DNA from 3 places in the Janthinobacterium sp. EB271-G4-3-2 genome. Region 3 is predicted to be linked to each of the others. Evidence: predicted binding sites of a transcription regulator. Region 3 holds the regulator's gene; each other region holds the start of a gene.
What was found. The regulator FNR, encoded in region 3, switches genes on or off when oxygen is low (the NO sensors DNR and NnrR bind a similar motif). The targets are predictions, from matches to a motif close to TTGATNNNNATCAA.
Positions count from the first base shown of each region.

Region 1: a site for FNR is predicted at 1,854-1,867, ahead of IGS55_RS13780 (bacteriohemerythrin). Genes of this name have one in related genera too.
Region 2: a site for FNR is predicted at 1,438-1,451, ahead of cydD (thiol reductant ABC exporter subunit CydD). Genes of this name have one in related genera too.

Region 1 is NZ_JACYMG010000005.1:338,719-341,994, forward strand. It holds gene IGS55_RS13770 (TonB-dependent siderophore receptor) at 1-190, opposite strand, end outside; gene IGS55_RS13775 (hypothetical protein) at 516-1,376, shown strand; gene IGS55_RS13780 (bacteriohemerythrin) at 1,380-1,778, opposite strand; gene IGS55_RS13785 (hypothetical protein) at 1,982-2,137, opposite strand; gene IGS55_RS13790 (hypothetical protein) at 2,289-2,474, opposite strand; gene IGS55_RS13795 (PepSY domain-containing protein) at 2,586-3,276, opposite strand, start outside.
Region 2 is NZ_JACYMG010000005.1:325,848-329,123, forward strand. It holds gene IGS55_RS13710 (FxDxF family PEP-CTERM protein) at 1-504, opposite strand, end outside; gene IGS55_RS13715 (GbsR/MarR family transcriptional regulator) at 826-1,377, opposite strand; gene cydD (thiol reductant ABC exporter subunit CydD) at 1,517-3,199, shown strand; gene IGS55_RS13725 (amino acid ABC transporter ATP-binding/permease protein) at 3,196-3,276, shown strand, end outside.
Region 3 is NZ_JACYMG010000004.1:63,796-67,071, forward strand. It holds gene ccoG (cytochrome c oxidase accessory protein CcoG) at 1-919, shown strand, start outside; gene IGS55_RS10515 (FixH family protein) at 1,022-1,546, shown strand; gene fnr (fumarate/nitrate reduction transcriptional regulator Fnr) at 1,550-2,308, opposite strand; gene IGS55_RS10525 (response regulator) at 2,548-3,276, shown strand, end outside.

The sequences.
Region 1 (3,276 bases), on a different contig from region 3:
CTTCCGTCGTCGCCGTCGACTGGCCCAGCACGGTGACGGCCGGCATGGTGACGTCGGCCGCGGCGGCGTCGGCAGCCTGTGCCGGCAGGGCCGCGCCGGCCGCAAGGCTCAGCAGGGCAAGGTGTAACAGATGGGGGAGGGGGCGCAAGGCGGGCTGGCGCGAAGAAGGGAGGACTGTCGTTGATTGCATCATTTTCCTGGAATATTTTTAGTCGTGTGTGTTCCTATCTCGTCTGGCGAGGTGCGCAGTAGCTGGGGGGATGGCGTGACGCTGGCCCGTGGTCTGGCTTGGATAGCAGTTCCACCGCAAGGCCCGGCGCGGACGGGCAGTGGAAAGGAAAGGCGCGCGATTCCCGTCAATTTATTGAATAGGAATCATTATCAATATAGGTGGTATTTGCCAAATAATCAAGCGTGCGCACCAAAACTGTGCAGAAAGCCCATGGCGGCGTAACGTCTGGCCTTCTGCGATAATGCAGGCGCTGACAAAATATTTTCCTCATTGAAAGAAATGCATGCGTACATGGATCGCTTGTGCCGGATGGTTGTGTGTCGTGTCGCTGGGCCAGGCCCAGGACCACGCGGCGCCGCCGGCTGTTCCCGCGCCGCTGCAAAGCGCCAGCGTGCCGCCCGCCGCCGATACCGTGTCGCCACCCCTTGCGCCAGCCACATCCGCAGCGTCGGCGCCCGAGGTAACGGCGCCCGCCGAGGAAGCCTTGCCTGCGCAAACGGTGACGATCACGGCCAGCAGCGACGCCAAGGCGCCGCGCGTGCGCTTCACGGCTTACCGCGAGAGTTATCTGACCGCCAGGAAAGTGTGGCAAGTGTCGAGCGGCAGCGTGGTCATGGCCCTGCGCCTGATTCCTGCCAAGCTGAGCGCCACCATCGACGACGTGCGCGTGGCCTTGCAAGGCAATGGCGCGCCCATGCCGATCAAGGTGTCCGACGGCGGCGTGTTTGTCGTGCCGCTCAACGACGATATCGCCGCGCAAGATGGCACTTTCCTGGTGAACAAGGGCAGGGGCGAGCTGACGGCGAATATCGTGCTTCAGCCCGCCGTGGCGCGCGATGCGTGGAACGTCACGCGCGTGGGGCAAGTCTTGCACGACGCCCGGCGCGCCGTGCGGGCCATCACGCCGTGGTACAAGCGGCCGTTCGCCAGCGACGTGCAATCGCTGGCCTTTTGCGCGGCCGAGCGGGGCAGTGCCTTGCAGTTGATGGATGGCGAGCAATTGATTGCCACCTTGCCCATGAACGAAGCGGCCGTCAACGACATCAACCAGCCCGTGTTTTGCAAGATTTTCGATGGCGAAGACAAGTACCCGGGACACTACCGCGTGGTCATGCCCGAGCAGGCGACGGTGCTGTTGCTGTAGAGGCTAGTTGGGCTGGCGCTGCACCAGTTCCAGCGCCGCCGCCAGGGCCAGGTCCATGGTGGCCTGGTGGAAGATCAGCCATTGCGGCAACAGCGACAGCGCATGGCGTCCCTGTTCCAGGTCGCCTTCATCGACGGCGGCCCAGGCATGGTGCAAGCCGCTGAGCACGCGCGCATGCTGTTCGCGGTGGTTGGCCAGCGAGGGAAAAGCGATTTGTTCCATCAAATCCTCTTCCTCGCGGAAATCGCGTTCGACGGCCGCAATCAGCTCGCGAAACGCCACGCTGAAATGCTGGTCGCCCAATTGCTGCAGCCGCGCCAGCTCCTGAAACAGCGCCTCATGCGCCTCGTCGATGACGGGAACACCCAGCGCCATCTCATCCTTCCAATGCGATTTACCCATGCCGATGCTCCCGGTTAAGTCCGTCGCGGTGCGAAGCGGACTGTTCCAGTGTGGACGCAGCCACGCTTCAAATCCATGACCTGGATCAAAAATATGCTGAAGAGGGGGAGGGCTGAGGCACTGAGAAATGAAGGAAAATGGGGAACAAATCCCCATCCGCAATATAGCGGTTTTCCTCGATGCGACGTGTTACCGAGCGCGTATTATTGCTTGGGCCAATGACTCCACATGGCATGCGCATCGACATTGGGCACCTGCAACTGCTGCCCGGCGGATAGCTGCATCGTATCCCTCAACACGAGGGGCGCAAGCATCAGGGCCGACAGGGCAAGGCAGGCCAGCACTTTGAGCGTCAACATGGTCGTCTCCCGGTGTCCCGGCGGCGGCGCGGGGATGCGGCGCCTGCCGGTCACTTCCTTATGTACTACCATGCTTGCAGTTTAGTTCATCTGGTCGTAACTTCAACTTATTGCTGTGGTGCACTGCACCAGTTCGCCCGCTGCCAGCGGCCTATTTTGCCTTGCGGCTGCGCCGTGGCTTGCTTGCGGGAGGCAGGAAGGAATCGAACCACACTTGCGTCAACTGCCGCGTATTTTTCGCCGCCTCGCGCTTGACGGCGGCCGTCGCATGGCCGCGCGCCGTGTTGGCGATGCGGTTGGCCGCGCTCAGGTACATGCTCATCCAGGGGTTTTTCATGACTAGCCTCGCAGGCAGTGGGTGGGGATGACTCCACTCTAGTCCGATGGCGGGCGCTGTCCGTGCGCCTGCCCACATAGCCGGGCGGTACTGGCGATAGGCTGAGGCAGATCAATACACGTCGCGGCGGTAGCGTCCGGCCGCCAGCAGGGCGTCGACGCCATCCTGGCCCAGCACTTCTTGCAGTACAGCATCGATACCTGTGGCCATGCCTTGCAGGCTGCCGCACACGTAGACGATGGCGCCTTGCGCCAGCCACTCGCGCAGCTCGTCAGCGTTGGCGCGCAGGCGGTCCTGCACGTATTGCCGGGTTTCACCATCGCGCGAAAAGACCTTGTCCAGGCGCGCCAGGTGGCCAGCGTCTAGCCAGCCTTGCAACTCTTCGCCGCAGACGCTGTCAAAAGCTTGCTGGCGCTCGCCGAACAGCAGCCAGTTGCGGGCCAGCCCCGCCCGCTGGCGCGCGCGCAGGTGGGCACGCAGGCCTGCCAGGCCGGAACCGTTGCCGATATAAATGCAGGGCACATCGACCAGGGCGGGCGCGAAGGCGGGATTGGCTTGCAGGCGCAAGCGGATGGGACCGCCCAGAGGGGCGAAACGCGTGAGCCAGCCGGAACAGACGCCAAATCCCTGGTTGTCCTCGCCCGCATGGCGTTCCTGGCGCACCAGCAACTGCAGTTCGCCATCGGACGGCAGCGAAGCGAGCGAATAGCTGCGGGGCGCGTGGTGGGTATGGTCTGCATCGCCATCGCTGCCATCCGCGTTGCACCCGATGATTTCGGCCAGCGCGCCCGCTTCCCAGGTG
Region 2 (3,276 bases), on a different contig from region 3:
ATAGGTTTCAGGTTCCGGCACGGCGGAAATGAAAGCCCGGTAGTTGCTCAGATCCTTGGGCAGACCCGAGATCGTGAAGGTCGTGCCGGCAGCCACGGGAGCGGCCCAGTGGAACACCAGTTCGCCTTGGCCGAAGTGGATGGCCAGGTAATCATAGGCGGCCGCGCTCGTGTACGAATTGACGCCGCCGCTCACGTCTGCCGTGGTGCCGGCAGTGCAGCCCGAGGTGGCGCTTTCACAAAACGACACGGCGGCGCCCAGGCTGGTGCCGAACACGCCATTGATATAACCCTGGATGTCCGAGGGATCCTGTGGCACCAGATTGTCGTCATAATATTTCACCTGCAGTGCCGGCGATGGCGAATAAGTGACGGTGCTGCCATCAATGACAAAACCGCTGGCCGGGCCCACATCCACCCAGGTGGCGGCTTGGGCCGCACTTGCCAGTACGGTCATTGCGGCCAGCATGGATGCCCTGATGGCAATGCTCTTTACGCTTTTCATGAAAATCCCCTTGTGCTTGAGACAGTCGCTTCATAGTGTTGGGAGGCCGTCCCTGCATACCGGGGAAGTCATCCCATTGCCCGTTTTTAGCTGCTTTTAGTTCTTTCCTGCACGTAGCGAGTACGCAAATGCAAGCTTACTCTTGATGTAAATTAATACAATTTAAATAATACTATTGGTTTTGTTGACAACATCGCATACGGCTATGTCCGCTTGTGTTATCGATAGGCAACATGACGTCAGGAAATGGCGTGACAAGGCGCGCCAGCTTGTGCTAGCGGCGTCTCGGCTTTTTTGGGGAGGTGAGGCGAGGCGGGTGCTTCAGTCGTTGTTGTTGCTGACGCCAAACAGGCGATCCTTAGCGTTGAGCAACTTTTGTACCTTGGCGCCCATTTTCATCAGCTGCGCCATCGATTCGGGCGACAGGCGCTGCAAGTCGTCGAACCAGGTATTGGCCAGGTCGACCAGTTCATACATTTCGCGCATGCGTTCCTGCGCATATTGATCCACCGGTTCCGTGGCCGGCGCCAGCAGCGCTTCGCGCAGCACCGTCAGGGTAGGCGCCACTTCGCGGCGGCGGCGCTCGGCGGCCACCACGCGGAAGATTTGCCACACATCGCCCAGCGAGGAAAAATACTCGCGCCGGTCGCCAGGGATGCGCGACTGGCGGATCAAGCCCCAACCCTGCAACTCCTTCAGGCCGATGCTCACGTTCGAGCGTGAAAAACTCAGGTGTTCCGCGATTTCATCCGCGTGTAAAGGGTGCTCCGCGACAAATAACAAGGCGTACACTTGACCCACGGTACGGTTAAAGCCCCAGCGGCTGCCCATCTCGCCGAAATGGCTGACGAAGGTCAGGATCAGCGGCGTCATTTGGATATGTTGAGTTTTCATAATTATCTGAATTTTTTCACGCCATACTGGTGGGGTCAATTGATATATGTCATGTTTCGCAGTATTATACAAAATATCGAATTTACAGAAAATTCTGAAAACTCAAGAAGTATAGAAGATGCCGACCACGCCCTTGTCCTTGCCCCGCTTTATTCTTCCCCGTCTCCCCAGCCTGGCGCAAGGCGGCGCCGCCTTGCTGTGGCTGCCGCAAGCGGCCTTGCTGGCCTGGGCCGTGCAAGCCATGCAGGGCGGCGCACCCTGGCGCGCGGCCCTGCTGCCGGCCGCCGGCGTGCTGCTGCTGGGCGTGCTGCGCGCCGGCTGCGAAGCGTGGGGCGCGCGGCGCATGTATGCGGCGGCGCGCGCACACCTGTCCACCTTGCGCGCGCAAGTGGCGCAGGCGCTGGCGCAGCGTTCGCCGCTGGACCGCCAGCGTGCCCAGTCGGGCCAGGCGGCCAGCGTCATTGCCGAGCAGGCCGAAGCCATCGTGCCGTATCTGGTGCGCTACAAACCCGCGCGCTGGAAAGTCATGCTCGTGCCGCTCGTGATCCTCGCCGTGGTGACGCCGCTGTCGTGGATCGCCGCCTTGATCCTGCTCATCGCCGCCCCTTTGATTCCCGTCTTCATGGCGCTCGTCGGCATGGGCGCGCAAGCGGCCAGCCGCGCGCAGATGGTGGAAATGGGCAGCATGAATGCCTTTCTGCTGGACCGCCTGCGCGGCCTGGCCACCTTGCGCGCGCTCGACGCCGTCGACGCCACGGCCGAACGGCTCGATGCCTCGTCGCAATCCGTGCGCCGGCGCACGATGGTGGTGCTGCGCATCGCCTTTTTGTCGTCCGCCGTGCTGGAACTGTTTTCCGCGCTCGGCGTGGCCATGGTGGCGGCCTTCATCGGTTTCTCTCTGCTGGGCAGCATCAATTTCGGCACCTGGGGCCGCGAGCTGGGCCTGGGGCAGGGCTTGTTCATCCTGCTGCTGGCCCCCGCGTTCTTCGAACCGCTGCGCGAACTGGCCGCCGTCTGGCACGACAAGGCGGCCGGCGAAGCGGGCCTGGCCGGTTTGCACGACCTGGCGGCCAATGGCGTGCCCCTGCCTGGCGCCAGCGTGAAAGTCGCGGCCGTTTCCGCCGCCGCCATGGCCGTGGCGGCGGCGCCCGCCGTGGAACTCCGGCAACTGCGCTTTGCCCATCCCGGCGAGGCGCCCGTGTTCGACGGCTTCGACCTGACCGTGCGCGCCGGCGAACACGTGGCACTGCTGGGCGCCAGCGGTGCCGGCAAGACCACCTTGCTGTCCCTGCTGGCCGGCTTGCTGCCCGCCAGCGGCGGCGACATCCGTATCGGCGGCGTGCGCCTGACCGACAGCACGGTCAACACCTTGCGCCAGCGCATGGCCTGGATGGGACAGCGTCCGCACGTGTTTGCCGCTTCCGTCAGCCAGAACGTGACCCTGGGCCGCGTTGGGGCGAACGCCGCGCAGGTGACGCAGGCGCTGCACCTGGCCGACCTGGCCAAGGTGGCGCAGGCGCAGCCGGCCGTCATGCTCAGCGATGGCGGCCAGGGCTTGTCCGGCGGCGAAGCCGTGCGCCTGGCCCTGGCCCGCGTGGCCCTGCATCCGCATGCGGATTTGCTGCTGGTCGATGAACCGACGGCCCACCTGGACAGCGAAACGGCGGCGCGCGTGACGGACGCCTTGCTGGCACTGGCGAAGGGCAAGACGATGATCGTCGCCACGCACGACCCCGTGCTGGCCGCCCGGCTGCAGCGCACGGTGCAGGTCGCTGCTCCGACGCAGGAGTTGAGCGCATGAAAAACTCACTTAGCTTGAACCCCGTGCTGCGGCAATTGCTGCTGGCCCAGCCCCGCAAGCTGATCGCGGGCGCCTTG
Region 3 (3,276 bases):
GTGGACGGGCTTTACCTTTGTCGGCTACTTCACGCCGATCAAGGAACTGGCGCGCGAGGTGACCACCTTGAATTTCGGTCCCTGGGAATGGTTCTGGGTCTTGTTCTACAGCCTGGCAACCTACGGCAACGCGGGCTGGCTGCGCGAGCAGGTGTGCAAATACATGTGCCCCTACGCGCGCTTCCAGAGCGCCATGTTCGACCAGGACACCCTGATCATCACCTACGATGCCAAGCGCGGCGAACCACGCGGCGCCATGAGCAAGAAGGCCGGCAACAACGACAAGCTGGGCGATTGCATCGACTGTACACTGTGCGTGCAGGTGTGTCCGACCGGTATCGATATCCGCAACGGCCTGCAGTATGAATGCATCGGCTGCGCCGCCTGCGTCGATGCCTGCAACAGCGTGATGGACAAGGTCGAGCGGCCGCGTGGCCTGATACGCTACAGCACCGACCATGCGATGGAAAACAACTTCAATTCGAAGCAGATACGCCAGCGCGCCATGCGCCCGCGCGTCTTGATCTACACTTCCATCCTGGCCCTGATCATCATCGCCGTATGTACCTCGCTGGCCCTGCGCACCCCCCTGAAAATGGACGTGATCCGCGACCGCGGTTCGATGGGGCGCGAGGTGGAAGACGGCATGATCGAAAACGTCTACCGCCTGCAGATCATGAACACGTCCGAGCAAAGCCAGCACTTTAAAATCAGCGCTTCCGGCTTGCCGGGCCTGACCTTGCTGACGCGCGAAGAAGTGACCTTGCAGCCGACCGAAACGCTGGGCTGGCCGATCCGCCTGCGCGTACCGCACGGCGTGGGCGAGAAGGGGTCGAACAAGATTGCGATCGAATTGCAATCGCTGGACAATCCATCGCTGCATGTGCGTGAAAGCGCGGTCTTCATCGTGCCGCGTTAACAAGGAAAGGCGGACGGGGACCGGGTGCCCTCGCCGCCGCCACGAAGTTGCAGGAAGGCCGGTCCCCGCATGGGGGCTGGCCGTTTACACAGGAGAAATACCATGTCCGACAGTCTGAAACTGCAGCCTCCCGTTGCACCGTGGTACAAGCACCGCTGGCCATGGCTGCTGATGATCGGTCCCGGCCTGTCCGTGGTCGTCGGCAGCTTCATGGGCTATATCGCGTTTACGCAGCCCGACGCGCTGGTGGTGGGCGACTATTACAAGCAGGGCAAGGCGATCAACCAGGATTTGAAGCGCGACACGATCGCCAGCGACCTGGCCATGGATACGAGCCTGGCGTACGACGTCGCCGCAGCGCGCCTGACCGGTTCCGTGCACAGCTTCGGCAAGGCCTATCAGGGTCCGCTGCAGCTGCACCTGGCGCATGCGACCCTGCCTGAAAAAGATATCAAGCTGCTGGTGCGGCCCGATGCGGCCGGCAATTTCTCGGTGCCCCTGCCGATGCTCGAGCGCAGCCGCTGGCAAGTGCTGGTGGAAAACGACAAACGCGAGTGGCGCCTGTCCGGCATCTGGACCTGGCCCGTGCAGCGCAGCATCGCGCTGCATGCGGATGAAGAGTTATAAGCCTTACTTGCAGACGTCGGTACCGGCCGTAATGGCTTTCAGCTTGGCAGGCTGCAGGATCTCGATCTCGCGGTTCGAGACGCGCAGCCAGCCTTCCTTCTTGAATTTTGACAATAAACGGCTGACGCTCTCGATGGTCAGGCCCAGGTAGTTGCCGATTTCCTCGCGCGACATGCGCAGCTGGAATTTGCTGCTCGAATAGCCGCGCGCTTCGTAACGCGACGCCAGGTTGACGATGAAGGCGGCAAAGCGCTGCGTCGCCTGCATATTGCCCAGCAACAGCATGACGCTTTGCTCGCGCGTGATTTCCTGGCTCATCATGCGGTGGAAATGCCGCAGCAGGGTCGGCATATTGCCCAGCAATTGTTCCAGGCTGGAAAACGGGATTTCACACACTTCGCTGTCTTCGAGCGCCACCGCATTACAGTGGTGGCGGTCGGCGCTGATGGCGTCCATGCCCAGCAGTTCGCCGGCCATCTGGAAACCCGTCACCTGCTCCTCGCCGCCCGGATTGATCTGGTACGTCTTGAAGTGCCCCAGGCGGATCGCGTACAGGTTCTGGAACGAGTCGCCGATGCGGAACAGCGAGGCGCCGCGCACGATCTTGCGGCGGCGGCCGATGATCTGGTCCAGCCTGTCCATGTCGCCCATATCGAGGCCCATCGGCAGACACAATTGATGCATGCTGCAGGTCGAGCATCGCGCACGCAACGCTTCCACGGTCACTGTGGGCAAGGTTGGAGTGATTAGCGCTTCAGTCATGTCGGTACCTTTTAGAAAATGCAACAACAAGTTTACTGCATACCGGGTTGCCGTGTGCCAATTTCACCGCAATTTCGCTGAATAAACGACGTTCCGACTTTAATTATATGGCAACATCGTCAAAAGCCCATGCGGAGAGGGGCATTTGTGCGGCGGCGCTTGCCAAGCTGGGGTATTGATAGGAAAATTCCTGACAGCATTATCTGCCGCCTGTGCCGCCCGGTACTGAAAAGGAAATCATGAAGCCTCTCGGCATCAAAGCAAAAGTCGCGCTGGCCACCAGCCTGACCTCGATCGCCATGATCGCGCTGGTCACCATGATACAGGTGCAGCACATGCGCGACGACTTCACCCGAGTACTGCTGAGCCAGCAGTCGTCCCTGATCAGCCGCACCGCTGCCGAGCTCGACGACAAGCTGGGCATGCTGCTGCAGATCGTCACCCTGACGGCCAGGCAGCAGCCGCCGGAACTGATGGCCCAGCCAGCCCAATTGCGCGAATACTATTCGCGCCGCTCGATGCTGGTGCTGTTCGACGACGTGCTGGTGCTCGACGCGCATGGCGCCGTCGTGGCCGACATGCCGGAAGTGGCGGGGCGCACGGGCATCAACGTCGCCGAGCGCGAGTATTTCCAGACCGTGCTGCGCACGCGCCAGCCCATGATCACCGAACCGATGCTCGGCAAATCGAGCGGCATGCCCATCGTGCAGATGGTGGCGCCCGTGCTGGCCGCCGATGGCCAGGTGGCCGGCGTGGTGATCGGCGTGCTGCGCCTGTACAAGGACAATCTGCTGGGGCGTCTGCGCTCGGAAAAGATCGGCAAGAGCGGCTATTACTTCATCCTCACGCGCGGCGCCGTGCCGCGCTATGTGCTGCATCCCGATACCAGCCGTTTGCTGCAGCCGCGCCAGCCGAACGCCAACCTGACGACGACCCAGCTGCTGAAGGAAGATGGCGAAGGCAGCATG